DNA from 3 places in the Tatumella terrea genome. Region 1 is predicted to be linked to each of the others. Evidence: riboswitches for the same ligand, from Rfam matches in the RefSeq annotation. Region 1 holds a riboswitch; each other region holds the start of a gene.
What was found. Region 1 has a riboswitch for thiamine pyrophosphate ahead of thiC (phosphomethylpyrimidine synthase ThiC). Riboswitches for the same ligand answer to the same signal wherever they lie in the genome.
Positions count from the first base shown of each region.

Region 1 (10,027 bases):
TGTTCCAGGACTGGCAGGTCACATGTAATAACCTCAATGATTGTGATATCCGCAATGTCGATGAAAATATGCGGGTAGTGATCCGGCATGAAGCGGGTCCCCGGGGAGCAGTATCCCTGGACCTGATGGGTTTTGATATTGATAAGCCGTCAGGGATCTGGCTGGATGGTAAGCTCTGGAATAATTCTCTGACACCGGTTTATGCGGACAATAAACATGATTATGCCGGCTATCACACGACATCCTTACAGGCCGTACAGGCGTTTGCTGAGGCCGCGGGAAATGCCGGACGCATCGCGCTGACACCTGATGAAGATGACGATACCGGTTCGCTGAAAGGATTGAATACCTCTTTACATTTTGCCGATGAAATTCAGGGACGGCTGAATAATCGTACCGCTTTTATACGTACCGGTAACGGGATCCCTGCACAGGTCCCTTTGCGTTATGCTTTTGAGATCCCTGCGACAAAAATTCCGGCTATTTTTCCGGTCGGTGACGGTAATGCACTGATCAATGAAGTTCTCCAGACTCAGCAGGACGTGCTGGATGATGAAGAATGCTCTCCGGATGCCGACGATATCACCCGTAGTCAGGTGAAGCCTCTGGATAAAAAACATGTGCTGGTCATGATCAACTGCGTCACGGGGGCGTATCAGTCTTCAGGGATCGTTTTTATCGTTCCGCGGGCACACCCGGATCAAGCCAAAGAAGTGGAACTGACGCTGCCACTAAAAGACGATCAAGGCGATCCTCAGACGATCACCTGGTTTACGGATGTCAGCTATGATCCTAAAACGGCCTTACTGACGTATATTGCACGCGGCCATGGCGTGTCAGATTGCGGTGAAAGTGGTACCTGGCGGTATGATGGCCATGTGTTCCAACTGATGAGCTATCATAATCAGCCGACCTGTGACGGAGGAGAACCGGGACACTGGCCTTCTGTCTGGCTGACGCCGGGATTTAAAGAATAGTGTGAAGAATACGGGCGCCATGGCGCCCGCCGTGTTCAGGCACTCTCTCTGCCGAATCCATACTCCCAGTCTTTCCATACCGCCTGAAGCCCGGCCCGCTGCAGAGCAGCGGCCACGACCTCAGGACGTCGGTGATCATCCGGAGAGAACTGTTCCAGCGCATCGGTGTCACTGGCATACCCGCCGGGAGTGGTCTTCGAAAAGGCACTGGCGGTAGTCACCGTGATCGGTATGGCATGGTCACGGAAGACAGGGGATTCCCGGGTAGAGAGGGAAATATCCGTTTGTGGTGAAAACAGGCGGAAAGCGCACATCGTCTGAAGTAACTGACGTTCGCTCATCTGCGATGCCGGGGAGATCCCTCCTGCACAGGGACGTAACCGTGGAAATGCCACCGAGAACCGCGATCGCCAGTAATTTTTTTGCAGCCAGTTAAGGTGTTCTCCCATCATCAGACAATCGGTACGCCAGTGTCCTGAAAGGCCGGCCAGTACGCCAAGCCCTATTTTATCAATACCGGCGCGGCCCAGTCGTTCCGGTGTCTGAAGGCGAAACAGAAAATCCTGTTTATTGCCCCGCAGATGATGTGTTGCATAGCAGGACGCATGATAGGTTTCCTGATAGACCAGCACGCCGTCCAGCCCCAACTGCCGTAACTCGCGGTACTCCTGCTCCTGTAAAGGCTGAACCTCCATCATCAGTGAACTGAATCGCCGGCGGATATCCGGGAGATGCTGCCGGAAATAGTCCATCCCGACTTTAGTCTGATGTTCCCCTGTCACCAGCAGCACCTGGTTAAAGCCCAGCTGCCGTAACGCATCACACTCCAGGCCAATCTCACGGCTATCCAGCGTCTTACGGCGGATACGGTTACTCATTGAAAAACCGCAGTAAGTACAATCATTGGCACACAGGTTAGACAAATACAGCGGCGCAAAAAAATTCACGGTATTACCAAAACGCTGGCGGGTTAACTGCAGAGCTTTTTCTGCCAGCGGCTCCAGATACTGTTCAGCCGCGGGTGAAAGCAAGGCCATCAGTCCGGTGATCCCGGGCTGATGACAGGTTAATGCCCGTTCAACATCCGCCGGGCGCTGACTGTCAATCTGCAAACGTAATGCGTTCTGGTCCAGCGTTTGCCAGTAGTCGGCGAAATCAGACATGGGCCGCTGCCTCCGTGTTGTCTGTATCCAGGAATGCGGTCAACGGGCTACTGGCCTTCGCCTGTGTGCTGGTGGCGGCCTGTCCCCCGGACAGATAACCTGCCTCAATGGCCAGAGCGAAAGCCCGCGCCGCAGAAACCGGATCGCTGGCCGTCGCAATGGCGGTATTCACCAGCACGGCATCGGCACCATATTCCATCGCTTCACAGGCATCTGAAGGCACGCCGATACCGGCATCGATAATGACCGGAACGGTGGCCTGCTCGATAATGATGTGCAAAAAATCGCGGCTCAGCAGGCCCCGGTTACTGCCGATAGGTGCGCCGAGCGGCATGACCGCTGCACAGCCTGCCTCTGCGAGTCGTTTACATAACACAGGGTCCGCACCACAATAAGGTAAAACAGTAAACCCTTCACGGACCAGCTGCTCAGCCGCTTTCAGTGTTTCTATCGGATCAGGTAACAGGTAACGGCTGTCCGGATGGATTTCAAGTTTGACCCAGTGTGTCCCCAGGGCTTCCCTGGCCAGCCGGGCGGCGAACACCGCTTCACCGGCCGTTTTGGCGCCGGAGGTATTCGGCAGCAACATCACGCCCGAACGCCGCAGGGGTTCAAGGATGGCATCGCTGTGGTCACCGAAATCGATCCGTTTCATCGCCAGGGTCGCCAGCTGTGAGCCGGAGGCGCGAAGCGCGGCCAGCATTAGTTCCGGTGAAGCAAACTTACCGGTCCCGGTCAGCAGCCGGGAACTGAATGTTTTATCCGCTATTTTCAACATAATTAACCTCCTGCGATGACCTGAAATATCACGACATCATCATTTTCCTGCAAGCGGTAGTCAGACCATTCACTGGCCGGAATGATGCGCTCATTCACGGCGAGGGCGGTTCCCTGTACCGTCACCGATAGAGTGTTCAGTAACCGGCTCACCGGGCAGGAAGGTTCCACAGAAATGACGTTATCGTTCACTTTAATTTCCATGACGGGCTCCACAAATCGGGCAGTTTCTCTCCGGGGTGAGCTGCAGCTTACGCCACTGCAATACCAGGCCATCAAACAGTATCAGCTGACCTGCCAGGGAATTCCGTCCTGAGCAGATCCACTTTATGGCCTCCAGGGCTTGTAAGCTGCCCATCACCCCGGTAACCGGTCCTGCGATACCGCTATTGCGGCAGTTACGTTCGGGTTCACGGGAGTCGGGCCACAGACACTGGTAACATCCGTGCTGCCAGGGGGGTGTCAGCACCAGTAATTGTCCGTGAAAACCGACCGCACTGGCGGTGATCAGTGGAAGGTTGCGGCTGAAGCACCAGGCATTGAGCCAGTGGCGGGTCGACAGGTTATCCGAACAATCAAGCACCAGTGTCGGCCGGACAGGCAGTTCCTCCCCGGCAGAAAGAGGAATGCGGGTAGTGATTGCATGGAGTGTGATGGATGGGTTTAAGGCGCGAAGTGCCGCCGCGGCCAGTTCTGCTTTATTGCTACCGGTATCTGATGAGCGGTAGAGGATCTGCCGTTGCAGATTGCTGATATGCAGATCATCATCATCAGCCAGCAGCAGTGTACCGGCCCCCGCCGCCGCGAGATATAACGCGGCGGGTGAGCCCAGCCCCCCCAGCCCGACAATAAGAATACGGGCGTCACTCAGCTTCTGCTGACCTTCCGGCCCGATCTCTTCCAGTAACAGTTGCCGGCTGTAGCGCATAAAACTTTTATCATCCAGCATCTGCGGTTACCTCCCGGGCATCACTGACTTTCTGTTGTAACTGCCGTACCGCCTCCCGCCAGTCTGCAGCCCGGGTAATAGCGCTGACCACGGCGATACTGCCGACGCCGGTTGCCAGCACCTCACCGGCTCTGTCCAGCGAAATCCCGCCAATCGCCACGGTAGGGATCCCGGAAAGCCTGAGGACATGGCGACGCAGGTTGGTCAGGCCCTGAGGGGAGGTGGGCATTTCTTTCGTGGTGGTGGGGAAAATATGCCCCAGCGCGATATAGGAAGGGTGAAGCGGTAATACCCTGTCAATTTCGGCCGTATTATGGGTAGAGACGCCCAGACGAAGCCCTGCCTGATGGATGGCAGATAAACCGGCGGTCTGCAGATCTTCCTGACCGAGATGAACGCCATAAGCCCTGTGTTTTATGGCCAGTTGCCATTCATCATTAATAAATAACCGGGCCCCGAACTCGCGGGCAAGACGGATACTGTCGATGATGGCCTGTTCTTTCTCTGCAGCACTGCCTTGTTTCATTCTTAGCTGCAGGGTCATCACCCCGGCATTCAGCAGGTTTTCTATCCACTCTCTACTATCGACGATGGCATACAAACCACAATACCGGGGGACGGGAGGAAATCGCTGAGTCATGCCTTGGCTCCTCTCCGGGCAGGGAGGACCGGGGTATAAATCTCGCTGCCTTTTTCCCGGAAGCGCCGGGACATCTCCAGCATACCCTCATCGATCACGACCTCCGTGGCCGGGTTTTTACTGGCAAAGTCACGGACTTCCTGGCTTATCTTCATGGAACAGAACTTTGGTCCGCACATCGAACAGAAATGGGCGACTTTTCCGGATTCCTGCGGCAGCGTCTGATCGTGATAACTGCGGGCGGTTTCGGGATCCAGCGCCAGGTGGAACTGGTCTTCCCAGCGAAACTCAAACCGTGCTTTAGACATCGCGTTATCACGAATTTGTGCGCCGGGATGTCCTTTTGCCAGGTCCGCGGCGTGGGCGGCAATTTTGTAGGCAATCAGCCCTTGTTTAACATCTTCTTTATCCGGCAGACCGAGATGTTCTTTCGGGGTGACGTAACACAGCATGGCACAGCCGAACCAGCCTATCATGGCGGCGCCGATCCCGGAGGTGAAGTGATCATAGCCCGGGGCGATATCGGTGGTCAGTGGTCCCAGGGTATAAAACGGGGCTTCGTGGCAATGTTCCAGCTGTTCGGTCATATTGCGTTGGATCATATGCATCGGCACGTGTCCCGGGCCTTCAATCATCACCTGAACATCGTATTCGTGGGCAACTTTTGTCAGTTCCCCCAGCGTATGCAGTTCCGCAAATTGTGCTTCATCATTCGCATCCTGAATAGACCCGGGGCGCAGCCCGTCACCCAGTGACAGTGCAATATCGTAGCTGGCACAAATCTCACAAATCTCACGAAAATGCCGGTACAGGAAGTTCTCCTGATGATGTGAGAGACACCACTTCGCCATAATGGAGCCGCCGCGGGAAACAATCCCCGTCAGCCGTTTGGCGGTCATCGGCACATAGCGAAGCAATACGCCGGCGTGGATAGTGAAATAATCAACGCCCTGTTCGGCCTGTTCCAGTAATGTGTCGCGGAACACGGACCAGTTTAAATCTTCCGCGACACCATTCACTTTTTCGAGTGCCTGATAAATGGGGACCGTGCCGACAGGGATCGGGCTGTTCCGCAGGATCCATTCACGTGTTTCGTGAATATTTCGCCCGGTAGAGAGGTCCATCAGGGTATCTGCGCCCCAGCGGGTCGCCCAGACCAGTTTTTCGACTTCTTCCTCGATAGAGGATGTCACGGCAGAATTACCAATATTGGCATTAATTTTTACCAGAAAATTCCGGCCGATAATCATCGGTTCAGATTCCGGATGATTAATATTCGCGGGAATAATCGCCCGCCCGGCGGCCACTTCCTGGCGGACAAATTCAGGAGTAATGGATGCCGGAAGAGGGTCAAAAAAATGCTTGCCGGGGTGCTGCTGAAGGAGTTCCGGGCGGGTGATCTGTTCCCTTCCCATATTTTCCCGCAATGCGATAAATTCCATTTCCGGGGTGATAATCCCCTGACGCGCATAATGCAGTTGCGTCACACAACGGCCTTTTTTCGCCTTACGGGGTTTCGGAAGATGCTGAAAACGTAATGAGTCCAGGCTTTCATCCGCCAGTCGTTGCCGGGTATAGGAGGAGCTGGTGGAAGGGAGGGGCTCAGAGTCCTGTCGTTCATCAATCCAGAGCTGGCGGAGCTTACGGATACCCTGATGGATATCCGGAACCGTGGTGTTATCGCCGAAAGGGCCGGAAGTGTCATAGACAGGGATGGGCTCATTTTCTTCCATGACCGGGTTGTCCGGTGTTCCCCCGATCTGTGTCGGGCTGAGCAGGATGGCACGCACAGGCACCCGGATATCCGGCCGGGACCCGGTGATCCACCGGCGTTCCGAGGCCGGGAAAAACTCACTGCTCAGGGAATTGATGAAGTTTTTTGCTTGTTCGCGTTTTTCACGCCGTGATAATGGTTCAGACATAGCTCTATTTCCTGTAAAAAAAGAAATACGCTTGTCCGGAGTCCGGAAGGAGTGACAGATTGATCCTGCCCTGACGGCAGTTTCAGACTGGACTGTACTCTTGTTCCCTTCGCAGGTACTAACCTGATCAGGTTCCGCGGATCCCGAATTAACGGTCTCAGCCCCGGGGGGCACTCCGACAAGATATCAGGCCTCCGCAGTCAGTACGTCATGACGGAGGCTGTGAAAATTCACATGAGTCAGCATAGAGTGCTTCATCATGAAGTACAAGTCCCTGCTCAACGTAAGGGCGGAACGCCCTGATACCGCACAATTTAAAAAATATATCCCCCGGGAATTCAGCGACATTCAGTGTGCGGGTGCTACTATGAGTCCATGCTCTGAAATTGCCGTGAATCATCAATAAAAATTAAGGTAATGATGTGATGGAACGTGAAATCACCCGGAATGACCGGGGGTGGTGGGTCATTAGTCAGCAAAACAAGCTGTGGCTGCCACAAGGGACACTCCCGCACGGAAGCGCAGAAGAGTTTGCATTGATAGGTTGCCTCGCATTGCAGACAGGAGAGTGGCAGGGGGAACCGGTATGGCTGGTGCGTGAAACCCGCGCTCAGGAGATGGTGTCATTAAGACAATTACTGGGTGAAGAGAGCGGTTTGTTCCGTATGGCCGGACGTGCGGTCCAGTTGTCAGAATTTTACAGGTCACACCGGTATTGTGGTTACTGCGGGTCGGAAATGCACCTTAGCCGCAGCGAATTTGCCTGTCTGTGTGGCCGTTGTCATGAACGGTATTATCCGCAAATTGCACCCTGCATCATTGTCGCCATTCGCCGGCAGGATAAAATCCTGTTAGCAAACCATGTCCGCAGCCGCAACGGCGTCTATACCGCACTGGCAGGCTTTACTGAAGTGGGTGAAACGCTGGAGCAGACGGTGGCCCGGGAGGTGATGGAAGAGAGTAATATCAGGGTTAAAAACCTGCGTTATGTCGCTTCACAGCCCTGGCCTTTTCCTCAGTCACTGATGATGGCCTTCCTGGCAGATTACGACAGTGGCGAACTGCGTATTGACCCTAAAGAACTGCAGGATGCCGGCTGGTATCGTTATGATGCGCTGCCTTTGCTCCCCCCTCCGGGAACCATTGCCCGACGCCTGATTGAAGACACTATTGCGCTTTGCCGTAGTGAAAATGAATAACTGACCTGTGAAGACCCGGGGGCTGGTTAAAACACAGAGAAGTTTGTGTATATACTATGCACCTGACTTCGAGAGAGCCTGATTATGAGTGAATTAAAAAACGACCGTTATCTGCGCGCGTTACTGCGTCAGCCTACGGATGTGACGCCGGTATGGATGATGCGTCAGGCAGGGCGCTATTTACCTGAATATAAAGCGACACGCGCAGAGGCCGGAGACTTCATGTCACTGTGCAAAAATGCTGAGCTGGCCTGTGAAGTGACACTGCAGCCACTTCGTCGTTATCCCCTGGATGCTGCCATCCTTTTTTCCGATATTCTGACTATCCCCGATGCGATGGGGTTAGGTTTGTATTTCGAAACGGGCGAAGGACCACGTTTTTCTTCACCCATCACTTGCGCTGCCGATGTTAAAAAATTACCTGTCCCGGATCCGGAGCAGGAACTGCAGTATGTGATGAACGCTGTGCGGACCATCCGTAAAAACCTGCAAGGTGAAGTTCCGCTGATTGGTTTCTCCGGTAGTCCATGGACGCTGGCGACTTATATGGTGGAAGGGGGGAGCAGCAAGGCCTTCACTAAAATCAAGAAAATGATGTACAGCGACCCGTCCATATTACATGCGATGCTGGATAAGCTGGCTGAAAGCGTCATCCTGTATCTGAATGCCCAGATCCGCGCCGGTGCACAATCGGTCATGATTTTCGATACCTGGGGCGGAGTATTAACCGGCCGCGACTACCGTAACTTCTCGCTGTATTACATGCATAAAATTGTCGACGGATTATTGCACGAGAATGAAGGTCGTCGTGTCCCTGTGACTCTGTTCACTAAGGGCGGAGGCCAGTGGCTCGAACAGATAGCCGATACCGGCTGTGATGCCATTGGTCTGGACTGGACCACCGATATTGGTCATGCCCGTGAGCGGGTGGGGCACCGTGTTGCTCTGCAGGGAAATATGGATCCATCCGTACTCTATGGCTCGCCTGCACGTATAGAGCAGGAAGTCTCTTCCATCCTGGAAGGGTTCGGTCAGGGCGACGGACATGTCTTTAACCTGGGACACGGCATCCATCAGGATGTTCCCCCGGAACATGCCGGTGCATTTGTTGAGGCAGTTCACCGTCTTTCTGCGGCTTACCACAAATAATCATGGCTGACTTCGCGTTACTGAAAGCAGAACAGCAATTGCTGGCCGCACAGGTGGTACGCGAAGGCCTGAGCCCTGACTTTGTCCCCCGGTTTATTGCCGGGGGAGATACCGGTTTTGAAGATAACGGTACTGTGGCCCGGGCGGCGATTGTGATTTTGCATTGGCCGTCGCTGGAGATGGCAGAGCATCGCGTTGCCCGCGTCCCCGTGACGTTGCCTTATGTTCCGGGTTACCTCTCTTTTCGTGAATGTCCCGCGTTACTGGCTGCCTGGCAGCAACTCACGTACCGCCCGGAGTTAATGTTTATTGATGGACATGGCGTTGCCCATCCACGTGGATTAGGCATAGCCAGTCATTTTGGGGTGACCGTCGATATTCCGGTGATAGGTGTGGCTAAACGACGTTTATGTGGTGATTATCAGGTGCCGTCTGCCACCCCCGGGGACTGCCAGCCTTTAATCTATCAGCAGCAGACAGGCTGGGTATTACGCAGTAAAGTCCGGTGTAATCCATTATTCATTTCGGCCGGACACCGTGTGAGCGATGATATGGCATTGTACTGGACCCGCCAGTGTCTGCGTGGTTACCGTTTACCTGAACCTACCCGTCTGGCGGATGCCGTCGCATCTCAACGAAAGGGCTTCCGGCGTTATCTGAACAGACAATAACGCTGTGAAAAGATCGCTTTTGCGTTACACTTTCGGCAGCTAATTGATAACGAGTACCCGTCATGTTACGTAACCCAATCCATTTACGCCTGGAAAAGCTGGAAAGCTGGAAGCATGTGACTTTCATGGCCTGTCTGTGTGAGCGTATGTATCCGAATTACCAGGCCTTCTGCCAGCAGACTGAGTTTGCTGATGCGCATATCTATCGCCGTATTCTCGACCTGGTCTGGGAAACGCTGGTAGTTAAAGATGCCAAAGTGAATTTTGATTCTCAGCTGGAGAAGCTGGAAGAGGCGATCCCGGATGGTGATGCGTTTGACTTTTATGGTGTCTACCCGGCGATTGATGCCTGTGTGGCCCTGAGTGAACTCCTGCATGCCATGCTGAGTGGCGAAAGCCTCGCGTATGCAATCCAGGTCAGTGAAACCTCTGTGACGACCGTTGCTATGCTGGAAATGACCCAGGCTGGCCGTGAGATGACGGATGAAGAACTGAGAGAAAATCAGGCGGTGATTGATGAATGGGACCTGCAGTGGGAAATATTCAGGTTGCTGGCTGATTGTGAAGAACGTGATTTAGA
Region 1 is NZ_BAAAFX010000003.1:12,786-22,812, forward strand. It holds gene ABD035_RS02220 (DUF1176 domain-containing protein) at 1-977, shown strand, start outside; gene thiH (2-iminoacetate synthase ThiH) at 1,013-2,140, opposite strand; gene ABD035_RS02230 (thiazole synthase) at 2,133-2,918, opposite strand; gene thiS (sulfur carrier protein ThiS) at 2,921-3,121, opposite strand; gene ABD035_RS02240 (HesA/MoeB/ThiF family protein) at 3,111-3,866, opposite strand; gene thiE (thiamine phosphate synthase) at 3,856-4,506, opposite strand; gene thiC (phosphomethylpyrimidine synthase ThiC) at 4,503-6,428, opposite strand; TPP riboswitch at 6,516-6,616, opposite strand; gene nudC (NAD(+) diphosphatase) at 6,854-7,627, shown strand; gene hemE (uroporphyrinogen decarboxylase) at 7,712-8,776, shown strand; gene nfi (deoxyribonuclease V) at 8,779-9,447, shown strand; gene ABD035_RS02270 (YjaG family protein) at 9,510-10,027, shown strand, end outside.

Region 2 (10,027 bases), on a different contig from region 1:
CAGAGGTCGAGGCGTTGATATAAGGGGTCCCGGTCAGCACGGTGCCCAGTACATGCAGTGACGGCGCATACGCTGGCTGATAACCGGACGCCGCAAATGCCGCATGTGCCCCCTGTGACTGGCCGACAATAATAATTTTATTACTTAGCGGGAAGCTTTTCAGTGCGGCCGTAATGCTGTCCAGCACACTCCAGGCCTCTGCACGTGCGTTCAGATAATGATGCAGTCCGCGGGATCCCAGCCCTGCATAGTCCGGGGCAACCACCGCAAACCCCAGCGATAGCCAGGTATTCAGGTACTGCTGGTCACGTGAGGAACGGGGGTTCAGTGACGGGGCGCATTGGGTAGCCACTCCGACGGTTCCGTGGGCCCAGACCACCACCGGCCAGCCCCCGCGAGGGGCCGGGCCTTTCGGTAAAAATACCGCCCCGGTATCTTCACGCCGGGTTTTTCCGTCGACCCCGCTGACCGACGTGTAATGGATCAGATACTGTTCAGAAGCTTCCTGCAAGCCATGATCGGCAGGCAGAGGACTTTTTTCCAGTAACACGCCATTCGGTGATAAGGATGCCGCCCCGGCATGCTGTGTTATCGCAATCAGGCTCATTGACGATATCAGTAGTGCGCCTGCGAATTTATTCATTTGTCACTCCTGCCCTGGCTGAATAATGACGGAACGTCAGGATACTCACCCGGACGGTAACCGCCGCTGAGTGAGGTGTATTGATTTGCCACAGAAACGGCTGCCCCCCGGCGGCGCCGGGCTTCATATCAGGCTGGTAGCGCCCTCCCTCTGCCGGAACCGTAACGCTGAGAAAGGGCATGAAGGTATCATCGTACTCTGCCGCCTGTGACAACGGATAAAGCAGGCGCATGTACCGCCCGGAGGGGCTATCCCTCGTCTGACGATGATGAAGCACTGCGCGATATGGTCCCGGGCGATACCGGTGACACCCTGCCGCGCCTGACGACGATAGATAAATACCTTTTCAGCATATTCTCCGCCTCCGCCGCTGTAAATCTGCATCCGCAGATCAGCAGATACAAAGTCGGGCCCACGACGTAACAGGGTCAGGCCTGCGAAATAATATTAGCAGTGTTAATGAATTACCTCGCCGTGCCCGTAAAAGATTGTTCAGCCCGCCTTAATTCTTCACGCAAATACCTCCCGGCCATCTGTCCCGGGCAAAGCGCTGACGGCGGCAGACTGCCTTAATTTTTCTGTGAGCTCCCTGTGTTCCGGCGCTGGCTCCCCTGTGGCATACCCGCTAAGCAACGATCAGGCCGCCCTGCAGAGTGCGAGCCGCCCGTAATGCTGTCAGTCAGACATTGCGGGTTGTCTGAAAACCCACCGGCAGAATACGAGGAACGTCAGCCTGCCCCTGACATCTTCCGGGGAAGATACGCCACAAAATACCGTGCTCCTGTCAGGCCGCCAGCCATAAAGAATAAAACACATTAAAAAAACCTTACGCTGCCAAAGGTGTCATATGTGCAGCCATCATCCCCGATAATCGGTGAAAACAGCCTGTTACCCATGAGTTACTGAACCGATCCTGCCCCGGGTTTCGGGAGCCTGACGCCGGGTTGGCAGGGGTTGTGCAACACGCAGATCCCCTGCCGAATATTCCACCGCTCACCACGGCAGCAGAATACCCACACTAAAATTAACATTTATTTTCATTTTGAAATATTTTATAAGAGATCTTCTGCAACCGGCGAACATCGGGGTCATCCCCTATGACGGGCACAGACCCCGGCCCTGCCGGCCATTGCAGATACTCTGCCCTCCCTGTTCGGGATATCTGATTTCATTGGTGATTTAAGAGGTTGTTATTAATGAGAAATGCGGTAAAAAATGTTGTTTCCAAAGCGTTCAGGATGTCGTCGGTCGCCCTGTTTTTAGCAACGAATATCGCTTATGCTCAGGAGAGTCATCCTTTACTTCCGGAGCATAATCGCGTGCAACCACAAACCGTATTGATTGGCAGCTGGACCGGTCAGACCACCAACCCCCTCGCACAGAAAGCCGTGTATCCCAGTGAAGGGATCTACCGTTTACATCTGAACCCCGACGGAACACTGTTACCGCTGGATGTGATTGAACTGGCGAACCCGTCATGGATTGTGTTCAGCCGTGACCACAAGTACGCCTACACCACCAACGAAAGTGAGAATGGCGAAGTGACTGCGCTTAAAGTGACGACTGAAGGGAAGCTGAAAGTCATTAATGCGGTCAGCAGTCAGGGTGAACATCCGACGCATGCGACGCTGACGCCGGACGGCAAATATCTGCTGGCGGCTAACTATTCAGCTACGAAGAAAAATGCCGGATTTATTCTGTTCCCGATAGAAGCACAGGGGAAACTGGGCGAGGCTGTCCAGCATGTTCCGTTTGAAAAAGGCTCAGGAGTGGTTACCGGACGCCAGGACAGCGGCCATGCGCACTCGGTCAATATCACCCCGGACGGTAAACGGTTATTTGTCGCCGACCTCGGTGCCGATACTGTACATGCTTACCGTTATCAGCCTGACAGCAAGACACCGTTTGTGGCGGATACGGCTGCCGATGTCCATTTCCCGGCCGGAGCCGGTCCCCGTCATATGACATTTTCCCCTGACGGAAAATTCGCTTATATCGTGACCGAGATGGGTGCACAGATCCACGTTTACCGGATAGGTGAACAGGGCCTTACCGAAGTCCAGACCGCGAACCTGACCGGCAGCCAGTCAGAAGAAGATAAGAGCGGAGCAGGTATTCTGTTCAGCCCGGACGGCAAGTTCCTGTATGCCGGTAACCGCCGGAACCGTAATGAGATAGTGGCCTTCCCGGTCGATAAAAAGACAGGGAAGCTGGGGGAAGGCAAAGCCTACCTTGCCGGGGGCATTGAACCCCGTGCTTTTGCCTTTGATAAGAGCGGGCAATATATGCTGGTCGCCAATGTCTATTCCAACAATGTGGTGGAACTCTATCGTGATGCGAAGGACGGCTCACTGAAATATACCGGGATCAGCGTACAGATCGGCAGCCCGACAGACGTTAAATTCTTACCCTGAGGATCTCACGTCTCAGAAAATCATCCTGAGGTCCGGATAGCCCGCTATCCCGGGCCTGGATGAACCGCTGACAAACCGGCGGGAGCACGTCCTGTAATGTGCCCCCGCCTTTTTTTGACCCAACCCGCAGTCCTTTCCGGCAGCAGAGCCGCCGGTTTCACACCGGTCAGTAGATAATCGTATCCAGGATCAGCACACCGGCCAGCCCCAGCACAGAGATCAGCGTTTCCATCACCGTCCAGGTTCTCAGCGTTTCGGTCACACTCAGATTAAAATACCCTTTGAATAACCAGAACCCGGGATCATTCACATGAGAGGCAATGACACTGCCTGACCCGACCGCCAGCACCATCAGCGCCGGATCCGCATGTGTTACTGCGATAATCGGCGTGACAATCCCTGCGGTGGTGATCGCCGCCACGGTCGCGGAACCCAGCGCGACACGCAGCATGGCAGCCACCGTCCAGCACATCAGCAGAGGAGACAGGGAGGAGCCTTTCATCATACCGGCAATGTATTCCCCGACACCGCTGTCGACCAGCACCTGCTTAAATGCCCCGCCGCCGGCGATAATAAAAACAATCATGGCGATGGAGGCAATCGACGAACTGCACATCTCCATCACATCTTCCGCTTTACGCCCGTTGCGCAGCCCCAGGGTAAAGACGGCGATCACTACCGAGATAAACAGAGCCACGGCAGGGTTACCGATAAATTCAAAAAACTGCCGTACTGTATTCTCTTTCGGCAGGGTCAGTTCGAACACCGCCGCCACTGCCATCAGGATCACCGGAATAATGGCCGCAAAAATACTGATCCCGAAGCCCGGCATTTCATGCTCAGCGAAGATTTTCGGGTTATATAGCCCTTCCGGCGGTTCTTTTTCGAAGTTTTTCAGGAACCGGGAGAACAACGGCCCGGCGATGATCACTGTCGGAATAGTGATCACTATTCCGTATAGCAGTGTCGTCCCGAGGTTAGCCCCGAAAATAGTGGCGATAGCCGTCGGCCCCGGATGCGGCGGCAGAAAGCAGTGCGTCACAGAAAGCGCGGCTACCATAGGCACACCGACATATAACAGTGGCATTCCGGCCGCTGCTACCACCGTAAAGACCAGCGGTAACAGCAGAACAAAGCCGATTTCATAGAACATGGCCAGGCCGACGATCAGGCCGGTCACCATCAGCGCCCATTGCACCCGCTGTTTACCAAAGGCATTGATCAGCGTGGTTGCCACCCGCTGGGCGGCCCCGGTATCTGACACCAGTTTGCCCAGCATGGCACCGAAGCCCAGTATCATCGCCAGACTGCCCAGCGTACCGCCGATCCCCTTCTGTATGGATGCGATAACCGCCAGCGGCGTCATACCTTCCGCAATCCCCACCACGGCAGAGACGAAAACTAATGCGATAAAGCCATTGGCTTTAAAGACAATCATCAGTACCAGCAGGAGTACGACTCCCAGCGCTATTATAGTAATCGGCATAATGCAGCCCTCTGAAAACACGGTGTAAACCACCCGGTAATATCGCCATCCCGTTGCCTGAGGCGGGGTTTTTGCAGATAAGCCCCGAGCCTCAGATGACGGACTTAGAACGTCAACTGCACTTTTGCTGCCTTTTGCTTATCGCCCGCGAAATTCAGCGCAGCGTCGATCTCATGATAGTCATATTCCCCGCTGAACAGAGGCAGCGGATCGATCACCCCCTTGCCCAGCCATTCCACTGCGGTCGCGAATTCGGTGGTAAAACGGAAAGAACCGGTTAAGACGATCTCTTTGGAAATCAGCTGCATGATCGGAAATTCCGGGATATTGCCGCCCATCCCTACCTGCACAAGAGTTCCTTTCGCCCGGGTCACCTCCAGACAACGGTTCAGGGAGGAAGGATGACCGGAGGCTTCGAAGGAGACATCGAAATACCCTTTCTCCGCCAGATAAGGGGAAAAATCCCCCCTGGCCGCCTCTATCGTCGTGGTTGCCCCCATCGCTTCCGCCATTGCCAGTGATCGTTCACTGACATCCGTACAGACCACCTCTGCGGCCCCTCTGGCCCTGACCGCGGCGGCAATCAGGCAACCTATCGGCCCGACACCGGAAATAAACACTTTTTGCCCTGCAACTCGCCGGCCTGATGGGTGGCATGAATACATACTGCCAGCGGTTCGGCAAACACCATCACCTTCTCGTCGGCCCCGGCCTCAAAGGGGACACACTGACGGGTTTCCACCACTTTATACTGGCTGAAGCCGCCATCCACATGCGGGTAATACATGGCACTGCCAAAAAAGCGCATGCCGGTACACTGGTTATCTTCGCCGGAACGGCAATATTTACACTCCCCGCAGGAGGCCGCCGGATTAATCGCGACTTTCTGCCCTGCCTGTAAGGACGGGTCATCGCTTTTCACCACATAGCCCACCACTTCATGACCGAGCACCATCGGCATTCTGACCTCGAAATTACCGACTTTACCGTGCTGGTAATAGTGCAGATCCGAACCACAGATCCCGCCACGGGTAATGCGTACCAGGGTACCCTGTCCCTGATAGCTGACGTCTTTGCTCACGACCTCAACCTGATGTTTGCCATTGATCATGCAAGAGTCTGTAAGGGTACTCATAATCGTCCTCTTAAAACGCACAGATGCAGGCGCTTATCAGAACGGCATTTGGATGTTAAATCTGTGATGTATATCGATTAAGAGAATGTTTCAGAGGACATTGTTACCCGTAACGTGAGCCGCGTAACACTTTGCGGGCAGGGGCGGGAGACAGGGAATGCAGTGCGCTGCGGATTACCGCAACAGAGTGAAATCCGTGCAGAAAAGATAATGTATGGATAAACGCAATGCCGGGGGCGAATAGTGTCGTCATGCAGAGCCTTTCCGGCGGGGCCTCTTACAACGCACCGCGCTAAGCGAGGGCTCAGCCAACCCCTTTCGAAGTATTAAAGGTAATCTGTGCGTTATATTCACGCGGTAAACGTCTGGCTTCCAGGTAGACCGATTTCCAGTAAGGATTATTCAGCGATGACCGCATAACACCGCGGCTGACGGAGGCATGCAGGAACTGACGATTAGTATCGTAAAAGCCGACATGCAGTTCATTTCTGATGCGGAAGAAGACTAAATCGCCCGGCAGTAAATGGGCCTGATCCACCGGTTCCCCCATATGGATCAATTGTTTGGTGGTGACCCGGTCCATCGGGATGTTGAAACGGTCTTTTAAGGTTCGCCAGACAAAGCCCGAACAATCGACGCCGGTGAGCTGAGTGCCGCCCCACTGATATTTCGTCCCTTCCCAGGAATGCATCTGGTCGTGCAGCGCAGCGAGAACGTTAATCAGATCCGATTGCTGATTTTCCTGAGCGAGAGTTTCCCCCTTGTCTTCGGTATTACGGGAATGGGAAGAACACCCCGCAAGGGTCATCAGTAACAGGCAGGTCAGAATTTTACGGGTGGCAGGGGGAGTCATCGTGTAATTTTCTCAATTCAGCCGAGGGTCTGAAATATATACCTCAAAAAATTGCAGGATATAAACAGATCCCCCCCGAAAAGACGGCTTCTTCGGGATATTTACACAGCTTTACATTAGTTAATCCTGAAATGCAGAGATTTGGGTAAAAATTACCATCCCGTAACACAGTAGTTTCTCTGCACCCCCAGTCACTGACAGATTCAGCATTGAACCGTCTGGCGGGCGGCTGCACGCTTTTCCGCTGCCCGCAGTCGTGGAATGGATGAGCACATATGGCTGACCACACGATCACTGCCACGAAATTACACCATGACTGAACCGTGCCCCATCGCGTGCGTGCAATAACAGACCGCCGGTATTGTGGTAGGTCCGGGTCCGGGTCCGGGTTTGGGTTTGGGTGTGGGTGTGGGTGTGGCGGGTGATAAATTCAGCCTGTACACACAATCTCAGGAACAGACGCCGTTAACGTCACAGGATCCCTCCTCTTCATCACCGTTGCTCCAGCGCTGTTCAACCCGGACCTGCGTAATATTGACATTCACCGCCCTCTCCCCCTTTAATAACGGATATGTCGGGGGAGTCTCGCCAGAGAGACTGAGAGGCTATCAGCAAGGTATAGCGACCCTTAGAACCTGATCCGGTTGATACTGGCGTAGGAAGACGAACGAATGACCTGTCCGCAAAGGTTGCGGTAATGCCTTCTTTTCTCTGTCTTTCCTGCCGGCCGCGGACGTACATGCCCGTGCTATCCCTGTCAGGCTCCCCTCTTAACTACCGATGTCTGCCCTTTCGGGTGCAGCATTTTACTCTGTGTGCAGATAAGACCACAGGACTCAGGGAGGCAGCATGACACATCCACAGGCATTAACCATCGCAGGCTCTGACAGTGGCGGGGGTGCAGGCATTCAGGCAGATATTAAGACAATGCAGGAATTCGGGGTATTCGGTACCACGGCGATTACGGCTGTCACAGCACAGAATACGCTGGGCGTCCGGGCGGTTCAGGTCATGCCGCTGTCTCTGATTGCCGCTCAGATCGATGCCGTCGCTATGGATTTTACCCTGTCAGCGGTGAAAACAGGCATGCTGGCGGACAGCGATATTATTGCTTGTGTCGCAGAAAAGATTAAACAACACCGGCTGCCCGGATTAATCATTGATCCGGTGATGGTGGCGAAAGGCGGAACGCCGCTGTTGCAGGAAAGCGCCCTCGACAGTCTGCGCCGTTTATTGCTGCCACAGGCCTGTGTGATCACGCCGAATATTCCGGAAGCCGAAGCACTGGTGGGTTACCCACTGCAAAGCCGTGAACGGAGGGTGAAGGCTGCACGCGAGCTATGCAGGATGGGTGCCTTCAGTGTCGTGCTGAAAGGAGGGCACAGTGAGGAAGACGATGCCGCAGACTTTTTCTGCAGTCCGCAGGATGAGGGCTGGCTCACCTCCCCCCGAATTCAGACCCCGCATACGCACGGAACCGGCTGCAGTTTCTCTGCCGCCCTGTGTGCATTGCTCGCCAGGGGCCTGCCGCTTCCGGAGTGCGTTGCGCGGGCAAAATATTTTGTTCATCAGGCTATCCTGACCGCGCCGCAACACGGACAGGGTCATGGCCCGATAAACCATTTTATTGGCCGTGATATCGCGGTGTGAATGCGCCACGATCGGAACTCACCCCAAAGCGGTTATCTTCAGTAAAGGGCTTAGCGGTAAAGCCATGCCCGGCTTTCGCCGAATCAGTCAACAGGCTTAAAGTTAATGGTGTTTTGTCCGCGGGACTTTTATAAAAAAACTTCAGGTTTCCGGGGGAAATAATGACCTCTCAGGAAAGTTTCAAATTTAGCCCCGACTGAGCTGACATAGCTGACAGGGCGCCGATTAAGTCAGCGATATCTTCCCATTCAATGGTGTCCTGCAGCACCTCTTCATCTGAGTAATCCACAGTCATCCCTGATGTAGTGACCGCGGGCAGATTATTCACAATCAACGCCCTGTATTCATCAGTCTTTTCGCGATTCACCAGAGATTATCCTCCGGACGTGCAATAGTATTGATTCTGTTCACGATAAAACGCTGAACAGCAGGAACACTCAGGGCAAGACAGCATCAGATATTACCCTAATTTTATAATGCCCCCTCACCTGAATGAGGATCCCCGTGATAAATAAAAATATATTTTATCGTCAGAGACAGGTTTAATACCCGGACAGGAATAGAAACAGCCAATCGTCTTTTTATGGGCATAAGAATATTTCAATCACTTCAATATAAAAGGTCGCACCTCTTATTAAAAACGCCTGGTGAATCATGAAATAATTTTCATATAACACCGGTGTTTTTTATAAATAATGTAAAAAACATCAGCACTGAAAAATGCTGAAAATCCTAAGAATAAAATCCGGATATCTACGCGATGCATTATCCATCTGATTAAAAAATCATTAACACACTTTATTAACTATGAAAACCCTCCGGTTAAAACACCCCGGGTAAGTCTCCTGACCTTCTGGTATGATTTTACTTTGAACACACAGCCAGCTGCTGCTTTTTCAGGTTGGTTTTGTCCTCCAGCGGTATAAAGCGTTCGGTTTTAAACCCTTTATCACACAGATGAATTCTGTTATATAAATTTCCGGGTCCCGTGATGACATTTAAAAATAAGATAATATTACTGGTTCTTACTTTCGTCGTTTTCCTGTTACTGGCCTGCACGCTCCGGGTCGTATTACGTCCGGCAGAGATCGTCGCCATCCATCACAGAAGCAGCGGCTTCAGTGATATCCTGGTCAAAAAATTTCCGTATACCGATCAGGGGAAAATAACCTGGTGGCTGGAAAATAAAAACGACATCGAAAAAAATATCACCTTCCCCACCCGGATAAAGACGGTTCTTTCTATCTGACATTCTGGTTGTTTGGCGACGGTTATAAACAGGAAGGGAAATATGACAGACTGTGCTTTAAAGATAAGGTTCCGCCTGAAAACTGTATAGATAAAAACAGAGTCTTCTCCGTACAAACAGGCCGCAACGGAAATATAATATTTATCGCCCGTGGGAGTGTCTATCATATGACTGAAAACGGAGAAATCACAAAAGAGAAAACCTGAGCTATCCAGCCCCCCGGAAAGAAGACAACATCCTGTGCCTTAAGCAATCTGAGTCCGGCAGGAAAGCACCGGTCATGCCCGCCGGGGATAAGCCATTTTTCATTATCGTCAGTCCGGTCAGCAACGGACCGCGCCTGAATGCTTTCGACTGACCCTGCGGTAATTACTGGCGATGGCATACAATGGCCGTGCACTCTGTGCGAAGGTGACGGCCCTGTGACCTCAGTGATCCTGCTGATACAGAGCCTCTGTGGCGGGAGGGAGCATCGGCGAGTCGGCTTCGTCAGCATGTTAGCGCCGGACTGAGCTGCGCTTCAATATATTGCCCCAGGGTTTCATGGAATAACTTTACTGCACGGCTTAACGTTCGCTGAGCCGGTAACCCCAGATC
Region 2 is NZ_BAAAFX010000010.1:330,361-340,387, reverse strand. It holds gene ABD035_RS06695 (alpha/beta hydrolase) at 1-643, opposite strand, end outside; gene ABD035_RS06690 (hypothetical protein) at 636-875, opposite strand; gene ABD035_RS06685 (lactonase family protein) at 1,840-3,057, shown strand; gene ABD035_RS06680 (gluconate:H+ symporter) at 3,224-4,543, opposite strand; partial or broken gene idnD (L-idonate 5-dehydrogenase) at 4,648-5,678, opposite strand; gene ABD035_RS06670 (NlpC/P60 family protein) at 5,983-6,531, opposite strand; TPP riboswitch at 7,098-7,210, shown strand; gene thiD (bifunctional hydroxymethylpyrimidine kinase/phosphomethylpyrimidine kinase) at 7,381-8,181, shown strand; gene ABD035_RS06660 (hypothetical protein) at 8,351-8,548, opposite strand; gene ABD035_RS17645 (DUF3289 family protein) at 9,067-9,156, shown strand; partial or broken gene ABD035_RS17640 (DUF943 family protein) at 9,173-9,636, shown strand; gene ABD035_RS06645 (LysR family transcriptional regulator) at 9,920-10,027, opposite strand, start outside.
Region 2: another riboswitch for thiamine pyrophosphate. It lies ahead of thiD (bifunctional hydroxymethylpyrimidine kinase/phosphomethylpyrimidine kinase); the one in region 1 lies ahead of thiC (phosphomethylpyrimidine synthase ThiC).

Region 3 (10,027 bases), on a different contig from region 1:
GAGGTTTGCTGAATACCAGTTTACTGTCGAGCATGACTTCACGCAGGCTGACATCATTTTCCTGAGTATCCGTACGTGTCCCGGTGTAGGTCATGACACCGTCATTATCCCGGACACTTTCTACGGTTAACTGCCAGCCTTCATGGCTGGTGATGGTATCGCCCGGGTTAAAGATGACCCGGGTAATAGGAGAATCATTACGGGCATACAGTCTGTTTTCGCCAGTAGCCGGAAAAAGTAAAGTGACCATACGTGCATCGATAGCGACGACCGTCCCCAGTCCAAGTTCACTTTCTGTATCACTAATCCAGCGCTGACCAAGTGTAAAAGGCATAAATAATTAGCTCGATTCTCTTAACGTGTAAAAAGATATTCATGCGCTGCAGGCAATAGCATGGCGACCAGACAAAAGGTCTGGTAAATAAAATGCAGAGCAATGAGATTCAGGGAGGGCGCTATGGTACTGGAAGGTGAGCCATTCGTCACCTATCAAAACAGTCCCAGCTGCCCGGTAATCAGTGTGTTGAAGTCGCCGCCGACAAACCCGAGTATGCCGTCCGCCACAGGTTCCAGCTGACGTGTCAGGTAATGATCATAATCCAGCGGGGCACTGCGGGCATTCAGGGGTTCCGGCCCGCGGGTGGTCATCACATAACGGATGGTCCCGCCTTTCTGATACCGTAACGGGTGTCCGGCCTTACGGGCATAGTCATCAGACAGCCTGGCGGCCCGCGCATGGGGCGGCACATTTCGCTGGTACTCATCCAGCGGACGCCGTAACCGCTTGCTGTAAATTAATTTATCATCCAGTTCACCCGCCATCAGTTGAGCCACCGTGTCCCGGACATATTGCTGCCAGGGCTCGCGCCGGAAAATCAGGGAATACAGCGTTTGCTGGAACTCTTTGGCCAGTGGGGTCCAGTCCGTACGGACCGTCTCCAGCCCTTTAAAAACAATCTGGTCCCGGCCGTGATGATTCACCCGGCCGGCATAACGCTTTTTACTGCCCTGTTCGGCACCCCGGATGGTGGGCATCAGAAAACGGCAATAATGGGTTTCGTATTCCAGCTCAAGGGCGCTGTCCAGCTGAAACTGTTGTGCGAGCTGCTGCTTCCACCAGTCATTGACGCTGGCGGCCAGCTGGCGGCCAATTTCCTCCGCCCGGGCTTCGCTGTGGGCCGTTTTCAGCCAGACAAAGGTCGAGTCGGTATCGCCGTAAATCACGCGGTATCCCTGTTGTTCAATAAAATCACGGGTCTTTTGCATAATTTCGTGACCGCGCAGGGTGATGGAGGAGGCCAGCCGCGGATCAAAGAACCGGCAGGAAGGGGTTCCCAGCACACCGTAAAACGCATTCATAATGATTTTCAGCGCCTGGGAGAGTGGCTGATTATTCTGCCGTTTTGCCTGTTCACGGCTTTGCCAGATCTGCCCGACGATATCCGGCAGGCAGAAGGTCTGCCGTGAGAAACGGGCATCCAGAAAACCGGGCATCGAAGTGTCATCCGCAGGGTGCGCCATGCCTTCCACCAGTCCGACCGGATCGATCAGAAAGGTTTTGATGATGGAGGGGTACAGACTCTTATAGTCCAGCACCAGCACGGAGTCATATAATCCCGGGCTTGAGTCCATCACATACCCGCCGGGGCTGGCGGCCGGAGCAACTTCACCGGTATTGGGCGCGACATAACCGGCCCGATGCATCCGCGGAATATAGAGGTGGCTGAAAGAGGCGACGGACCCGCCGTGACGATCGGCCTGCAGCCCGTTCACACTGCTGCGTTCCAGCAGGAAGGGCATCAGGCGGGTATGGAGGAAGATCCGCGTGACAAGCTCGCAGTCCCGCAGGTTATAACGCGCCAGGGCCGGTTTATCGGTGGCAAAACGTTGATTGATCTCCGCCATCCGGTTGCCCGGCTCATCAATAAATTTGCCCTCGCCAAACAGCGTTTGTGAGACATTCTCCAGACTAAAGGAATCGAAATTCATAAAGGCCGATTTGAGTGCCTCAATACCATCAATGATCAGCCGGCCGGCCGCCTGAGCAATATAGGTGCCGGGTTTAAAACCATGTTCCCGCCACTCAAGGGGGACGCCGCCGCGTCCGGCCAGCAGAGGGATCTGATACCGGTCAGCCTGTTTTTGTAAAACGCGTAAATCGAACTGGATCACATTCCAGCCGATAATGACATCCGGATCGTGGTCGGTGAACCACTGGTTCAGCCTCTCCAGCAGTTCCCTGCGGGTAGGGACATACTCCAGGGTGAAATCCACTGTCTGTCCACCGGGCGTCGGGGGGCCGAGCATTATCACCCGCCGTTCACCACAGCCCTCAATACCGATGCAGTACAACTCGCCATGCTCGTTGGTTTCGATATCGAGAGACATCCAGGTCAGGGACGGACGATAGTCCGGGTGAGGTTTGAGCCGTGCCTCATCGATCAGACCGTCACGGGCCACACCACTGAACCAGACCGGCGCCATAATAAAGCGTTCCATCAGGTAGCGGTCCGGTGGACGGATATCGGCTTCAGCCACCGGAATGGCATTTTCCCGTAACAATTTTTCAAACCGTTGCAGTTGACGATATTGCGAACAATACAGGCCGGCCTGTGGCTGCCGATGGAAGTCGAGCAATTGCAGCGGACTCAGCCGGAACGCTTTTTCCCGCGACAGCAATCCCCGGGCTTTTTCGCAAGCGGACTGTGGTATAAAGGCAACCGCCTGCTGAGCCGGCACGCGCACTTTTACCGGCCCGGAATCGGTGGCCAGCCAGAAATAAAGTTCGATGCCCCGGGGGGTATCCCGCCAGTGACGGGTTAATAAAAAACCAGCTTGAGGATTGTTCACAAAGACTCCGGTGTTGCAGAGTCTTCAGTATAGCACAGGGGGCAGGGAGCCCGGAGAGACGCAAGGGGCAGGGATGTTTTGTATCTGTTTGTATTTAACCGAACACTTAGCTTGACGTTCCCGGGCTTGCTCAGGACAATCCAGGCTCTGTTTACTTGAGGAATCTTTATGGAAGTCTGGATCCAACATCTGCTTACCCAATCGCTGGAGTGGGCCCTGTTTGCGGTCGCGGTAGTGACTTTTTTTGAGTCACTGGCCCTGGTCGGGTTAGTCCTGCCCGGCACCGTAATGATGGCGAGCCTGGGAGCGTTGATCGGCAGTGGCAAGATCGGGCTGTATCCTGCCTGGGGGGCCGGATTCATCGGGTGCCTGCTGGGAGACTGGATTTCCTTTTATATTGGCTGGCGTTTCAAAGGTCCGCTGCATCGCTGGAAGTACCTGCAAAAATACCGGAAATTGCTGGATAAAACCGAGCATGCCCTCAACGAGCACAGTATTGCCACCCTCCTGATCGGTCGTTTTGTCGGTCCGACCCGTCCGCTGATCCCGATGCTGGCAGGAATGCTGGAACTGCCGGTGAAAAAATTTCTGCCACCGAATATTGCCGGTTGTCTGCTATGGCCGCCGGTGTATCTGTTACCGGGCATCCTGGCCGGTGTGGCGATTGATGCACCGCATACCGCACAGAGCAGCGATTTTAAGTGGCTGTTACTGGCGGAAGCGGTGATGATCTGGCTGGCGGCGTGGTCTGGCTGGCGGTGGGGCCGCGCTATCAAAAGTAAAAAACCCGTGAGCGGATTTTTAACGACAAAACGTCTGCACTGGCTGGCCCCGTTACTGATTATTCTGGCGATTGGCGGATTTGTCGCACTTCAGTTCCATCCGATGATGCCGGGGTTCCGTCATCTGTTATGGCGTGTCTTTATTGCCTGATCCCGGGGGGGTAAAGCCCGGGATCACTGCGTCGCCAGGGGCATCGACCTCCCGGGCGACATGTCCGTCACGGATAACAATGGCCCGGTCCGCAATCCGGCGGATATCATCCTGATGGTGGGTGACCATTAACAGGGTGATCGTATGTTCACGACAGAGCTGATCCGTCAGGGTGATCATTTCCTGCCGCAGGTGCGGGTCCAGGGCAGAAAACGGCTCGTCCAGCAGTAACAAAGGGCGCTGGCGTAACAAACAACGGGCCAGCGCTACCCGCTGACGCTGGCCGCCGGACAACTGCCCCGGCAAACGGTCTGCTAACCCGTCCAGTCCTGCCTGCAGGAGAATATCACTGATCTGCTTTTTCTGTGGTGGAGTCAGGCGCAGACCGGGGTGCAGACCTAACCCGAGATTCTGCTGTACATTCAGATGCGCAAACAGATTATTTTCCTGAAACAGCATTGAGACCGGACGTTCAGCCGGCGGCAGGCCGGTACAGGCTTTGCCGTCTATCCATAACTCTCCTCCGGTGACCGGCAAAAACCCCGCAATCAGGCTCAGTAGCGTACTTTTTCCGGCACCGCTTGGCCCGAGGATGGCAAGCCGTTCGCCTTTCGCGGCCTGCAAAGTAAAGCTCAGTGTCCGGGACTGATAGCGGTAGCTCAGGTCATTCAGTGTCAGCATGGGTTCCTGCTATTTTTTCAATCAGTGAGAAAAGAATAAAACATACCAGCAGCAGTACTAAGGCGGTGATGGCTCCCTGTTGCTGCCGGTAGGCTCCTATCTGCTGATACAGATAAAACGGTAACGTCCGGAAATCATCGTTACCGAACAGAGAAATAACCCCGAAATCGCCGACCGAGAGGACACTGGCAAAGGCCAGTGCCTGAGCCAGAGGGCGTTTTAATGCCGGGTACTCGACCAACCGGAGTCGCCGCCAGCCGGTAACATCCAGGGACATGCACAGCCAGCTGTAGTTGCGGGCGATATCCCGCATCGGATTATCCAGGATCTTTATGGCGTAGGGCATCGCCATCAGGGCATTGGTGACAATAATGATCGATGCGGGTGAGTCGGGGATGCCTGTAGTGGCATTAAAAAACATAAAGAAGCCGCTGGCCAGCACAATACCCGGCATCGCCAGGATCAGCATACCACTGGTTTCCAGCACTCTGGCGGGAAACAGTTGCTCACGTAAACGAAGTTCACGGCTGCTCCACAGCAGCATAACGGTCAGGACCGTGGCCAGTAAACCGGCCCGCAAGGCAATACTGACGGAGGTCAGCGTGGCCTGCCAGAGCACGGGTTGTTGCAGTGAGGGAAGTATATCGCCGTTAATACCATTAATGATCACCGCCAGCACCGGGGGAACCAGTAATATCAGGGCCAGCAGGATCCAGGCACTGTCAGACAACCGTGCCAGCCACCGCTGTTCCGGGGCGCGCCAGGGGGACATCAGAGAGGTGTTACCGGTCAGCACCGTATTCAGCCGCAGACTGATCACGACCAGTGTCAGACAAAAACCTAACTGAACCAGTGCCAGTATTGCCGCTTTTGCCGGGTCGAAGTCATAACTCAGGGCCTGATAGATTGCCAGTTCAAGCGTGGTGGCGCGGGGGCCGCCCCCCAGCGCAAGGACAATGGCAAAGCTTGAAAAACAGAGCATAAAAATCAGTGCGGCCACCGGCAACAACTGGCGCTTAAGCCAGGGCCACTCCAGCCAGCGGAACAGATTCAGCCCCTGCATATTAAGCTGAGCGGCCAGCTGACGTTGTTCGGCCGGGATCTGTTCAAAGGTCTGTAACAGAAGCCGGGCCGCCATAGGCAGATTAAAAAAGACATGGGCCAGTAAGATGCCTGGCAGCCCGTAAAGCGAAAAGGTATAGCGCAGGCCCAGCCAGGCACAAGCCTGCGCCAGCCAGCCGTCACGTCCATAGACACTAATAATGCCAAACACTGCAACCAGTACCGGTAATACCAGCGTCATAGCACACAGGCGAAGTAACCAGCGTCGTCCCGGGAAGCGACGACGATAGAGTGCTCTGGCTACCGGTAGGGCCAGCAGAACGGAGAGGGCCGTGGAAAGCGTCGCCTGTTCAAACGAGAAGCGGACGACGTGCCACAGGTAAGGGTCGGAAAGCAGATTCAGCCAGCGTACCTGCGGAGCATTGAAGAACAGGCTTGCCAGTGCGAGCAGCGCGACACAGCAACTTAACAGGGCTGCAAGCAGCCCGGGAATAAGCCAGCGGGGCATTACTGACTCACTGCATTTTGCCACGCATCCACCCAGGCTTCACGGTGCTCAGCGACCTGCGCAGGGGAATATTGCAGGGCCGTTTTTGGCACCACCAGTGACTGATAACCGGCAGGTAATGGCATTTTTATGACCGGATACATCCAGTTGCCTTCCGGCAAGGTTTTCTGGAAGGCCGGACCGGTGACAAATTGCATAAACTCTTTTGCCAATGCGGGTTGCGGGCTGTTCTTCAGGCGTGCGGCAACTTCCACTTCCATATAATGGCCTTCACTGAAGTCTGCGGCGGCGTAATTCGTTTTATGTTCTTCGATGATATGGTACGCCGGCGACGTGGTGTAACTGAGGACCAGGTCGCTTTCCCCTTTCAGGAACAGGCTGTAGGCTTCACTCCAGCCACGGGTGACGGTGACGGTTTTCGCCGCCAGTTTCTTCCAGGCGGCAGGGGCGTTATCGCCATAGACCTTTTGCATCCATAGCAGCAGGCCCAGCCCCGGGGTGCTGGTGCGCGGATCTTCATAGATGACGCGCCATTTTTCAGGGCTTTCAACCAGCTGTTTCAGGCTGGTGGGCGGGTTCTTCAGCGTTTTTTTATTATAGACAAAGGCAAAGTAGCCATAGTCATAAGGCACGAATGTTTTGCTGGTCCAGCCACCCGGCACGGTAAGCTGATCGGTGCTGACGTCTGACGGGGCGAACAGTCCGGTTTTTTCTGCGGAATCCATCAGGTTATTGTCGAGTCCGATAACCACATCGGCTTTACTGTGGCGGCCTTCCATGCGCAGGCGGTTGAGCAGAGCCACGCCATCACCCAGCGCGACATATTTAAGCTCGCAGCCACAACTGGCTTCAAAGGCTTTTTTTACCGCCGGTCCGGGGCCCCAGTCTGATGAAAAAGAGTCATAGGTATAAACGGTCAGCACCGGTTTGGCGGCCAGCGCCGGGGTGCAGACAACCAGTAAAACGGGCAGGATTTTTTTTAACACTTTGCGCTCCTTGAGGCATTATTTAGCAAGGCGCAAAGGATCTGAGGGGGCTGACTCTCAAATCCCTACGCCGGTATTAACCGGATCAGGTTCGACGGGTATCTCTCAGCATTCACATGCACCCCGTTGAGAACGGCTTATTCTATGTAATTCTGCAGGGCGGGGGAAGCCCGGCGTGAAGCGTGGGGAGGCGCGGTCACGATGACGTCCACGGTTTTCAGCAGACGGTGCCTGTTACCTGCTCGCCGGAAACCGCAGAATTTTGTTATCGTCCCAGTTTATTCACGATATTCTGCGGTACACAGGGCCATTCCGGTGTAGATTATCCACCGGACCTCAGGTCACGCTGTCCCGTGTCTTAACGCAATGTTGTCTCATCTTATCCGGATATTTTTATGGAAACCCCTGAAAGGTTGCCTGCAAAAGGCAATACCGTGTTTATCTTTTTTATGCTGGTCACCTTTTTTGTCAGTATTGCCGGAGCCTTGCAGGCACCGACGCTGAGCCTGTTTCTCAGCCATGAACTGCATGCCAAACCGTTTATGGTCGGTGCATTTTTTACGGTCAATGCGGTGACAGGAATTATTGTCAGCTTCCTGCTGGCCCGGCGATCGGATAAACAGGGCGACCGGCGCAACTTACTGATGCTTTGCTGCCTGATGGCGCTTGGCAACGCGATCGTCTTTGCCTTTACCCGCAGTTACTGGGTACTGATCACGCTCGGACTGATACTGTCAGCCTTTTCCACGGTCGTGATGCCGCAGATTTTTGCCCTCGCCCGGGAATATGCGGATCACACTTCCCGTGAGGTGGTGATGTTCAGTTCGCTGATGCGCGCGCAGATGTCGCTGGCATGGGTGATCGGCCCGCCGATTTCTTTTGCACTGGCCCTGAATTATGGCTTTATTGTGCTCTATCTGGTGGCGGCCGCTTTATTTTTACTGGCACTGGGGTTTATCCGCTTTACTCTGCCCTCGGTACCGAAAGTCTTTCCCCCGGCGGATATTGCCCGCAGCGCGGTGACCGGCTGGAAAAACAGCCATGTTCGTCGCCTGTTTATCGCCTCGGTCCTGATGTGGATCTGTAATCTGATGTATATCATCGATATGCCGCTCTATATCAGTCAAACCCTCGGGATGCCGGAGAAAATGGCCGGGGTCTTTATGGGAACGGCGGCCGGGCTGGAGATCCCGATCATGCTGCTGGCCGGATTACTGGCCAAACGGGTAGGTAAACGTCCTCTGGTGCTGCTGGCGGTGATGGCCGGGGTACTGTTTTATCCGGGCATGCTGATGTTTCCCACCCGCGGAGCGATGCTGGTATTACAGTTATTAAATGCCATCTTTATCGGCATCGTTGCCGGCCTGGTCATGCTCTGGTTCCAGGATCTGATGCCGGGTAAAGCGGGTGCCGCGACGACGATGTTTACCAACTCGGTGTCGACCGGGATGATTTTTGCCGGATTATTGCAGGGAATTCTCAGTGACTGGCTGGGGCATCGGGCCATTTACGGGCTGGCATCGGGGCTGATGCTGCTGGCGCTGGTACTGATCTGGCGGGTGAAAGAGCCTGTTCAGGGCTGATTTCCCCCCTCCGGAGGGGAGGGGGAAGTGCTAAAACTGTGGCTCAGTGCGACTTAACGCAGGAAAGCAGGCTGTGCAGATTCGTACGAGGAGATAGCCTCCTCATGCTGCAAGGTCAGACCGATGCTGTCCAGTCCATTGATCATGCAATGCCGGCGGAAGCTGTCCAGGGTAAACGGATAGACGTTGTCACCGGCAGAGATCACCAGTTTCTCCAGATCTACGACAAATTCGATGCCCGGTTCTGCTTTCACCAGACGGAACAACTCGTCCACTTCAGTCTCGGTCAGGGTGACCGGCAGCAGCTGGTTATTGAAGCTGTTTCCGTAAAAAATATCGGCGAAAGAAGGCGCGATCACCACACGGAATCCAAAATCGGTCAGTGCCCAGGGGGCATGTTCGCGTGACGATCCGCAACCAAAGTTTTCACGGGCCAGCAGAATGCTGGCACCTTTAAACTCAGGTTTATTCAGTACAAACTCCGGGTTAGGCACCTGACCGGCATCATCCAGAAAACGCCAGTCATTAAACAGATGCTGCCCGAAACCGGTACGGGTCACTTTCTGCAAAAATTGCTTAGGAATAATGGCATCGGTATCGACGTTAGCCGCATCCAGCGGGGCAACAATACCGGTATGTTGGGTAAATTTACTGGCCATAAAGTCTTCCTTAATTCAGTTCACGAATATCGGCGAAGCGGCCGGTGACGGCAGCTGCAGCAGCCATGGCCGGGCTGACCAGGTGGGTACGTCCGCCACGGCCCTGACGCCCTTCGAAGTTACGGTTGCTGGTAGAGGCACAACGCTCACCGGCATTCAGACGGTCATTATTCATCGCCAGACACATGGAACAGCCAGGCAGACGCCATTCAAACCCGGCATCGATAAATATTTTGTCCAGGCCTTCTTCTTCTGCCTGGGCTTTCACCGGACCGGAGCCCGGAACCACCATGGCAACGATCCCCGGAGCGACCTTACGTCCCTTCGCGATCGCGGCGGCTGCCCGCAAATCTTCAATACGTGAGTTAGTACAGGAACCGATAAAGACTTTATCAATGGCAACGTCGGTCAGTCTGACGCCCGCATCCAGCCCCATATAAGCCAGTGCTTTTTCAGCGGAAGCGCGCTCGACCGGGTCACTAAAGGATTCCGGTGCCGGAATCGGCTGGTTAATGGCAATGACCTGGCCCGGGTTGGTTCCCCAGGTGACCTGAGGGGCAATGTCTGCGGCATCCAGGGTGACGACCGCGTCAAAAACGGCATCGCTGTCCGATTTCAGACCCTGCCAGTAAGCCACCGCCTGTTCCCATTTTTCACCTTTCGGCGAGAACTGACGGCCTTTCAGGTAAGTAAAGGTAGTTTCATCCGGGGCGACCAGGCCTGCTTTGGCGCCCATTTCGATCGCCATGTTACACAGGGTCATCC
Region 3 is NZ_BAAAFX010000002.1:349,197-359,223, forward strand. It holds gene rapA (RNA polymerase-associated protein RapA) at 1-334, opposite strand, end outside; gene ABD035_RS01625 (DNA polymerase II) at 490-2,850, opposite strand; gene ABD035_RS01630 (DedA family protein) at 3,019-3,783, shown strand; gene thiQ (thiamine ABC transporter ATP-binding protein ThiQ) at 3,760-4,464, opposite strand; gene thiP (thiamine/thiamine pyrophosphate ABC transporter permease ThiP) at 4,448-6,058, opposite strand; gene thiB (thiamine ABC transporter substrate binding subunit) at 6,034-7,020, opposite strand; TPP riboswitch at 7,065-7,156, opposite strand; gene ABD035_RS01650 (MFS transporter) at 7,416-8,603, shown strand; gene leuD (3-isopropylmalate dehydratase small subunit) at 8,657-9,262, opposite strand; gene leuC (3-isopropylmalate dehydratase large subunit) at 9,273-10,027, opposite strand, start outside.
Region 3: another riboswitch for thiamine pyrophosphate. It lies ahead of thiB (thiamine ABC transporter substrate binding subunit); the one in region 1 lies ahead of thiC (phosphomethylpyrimidine synthase ThiC).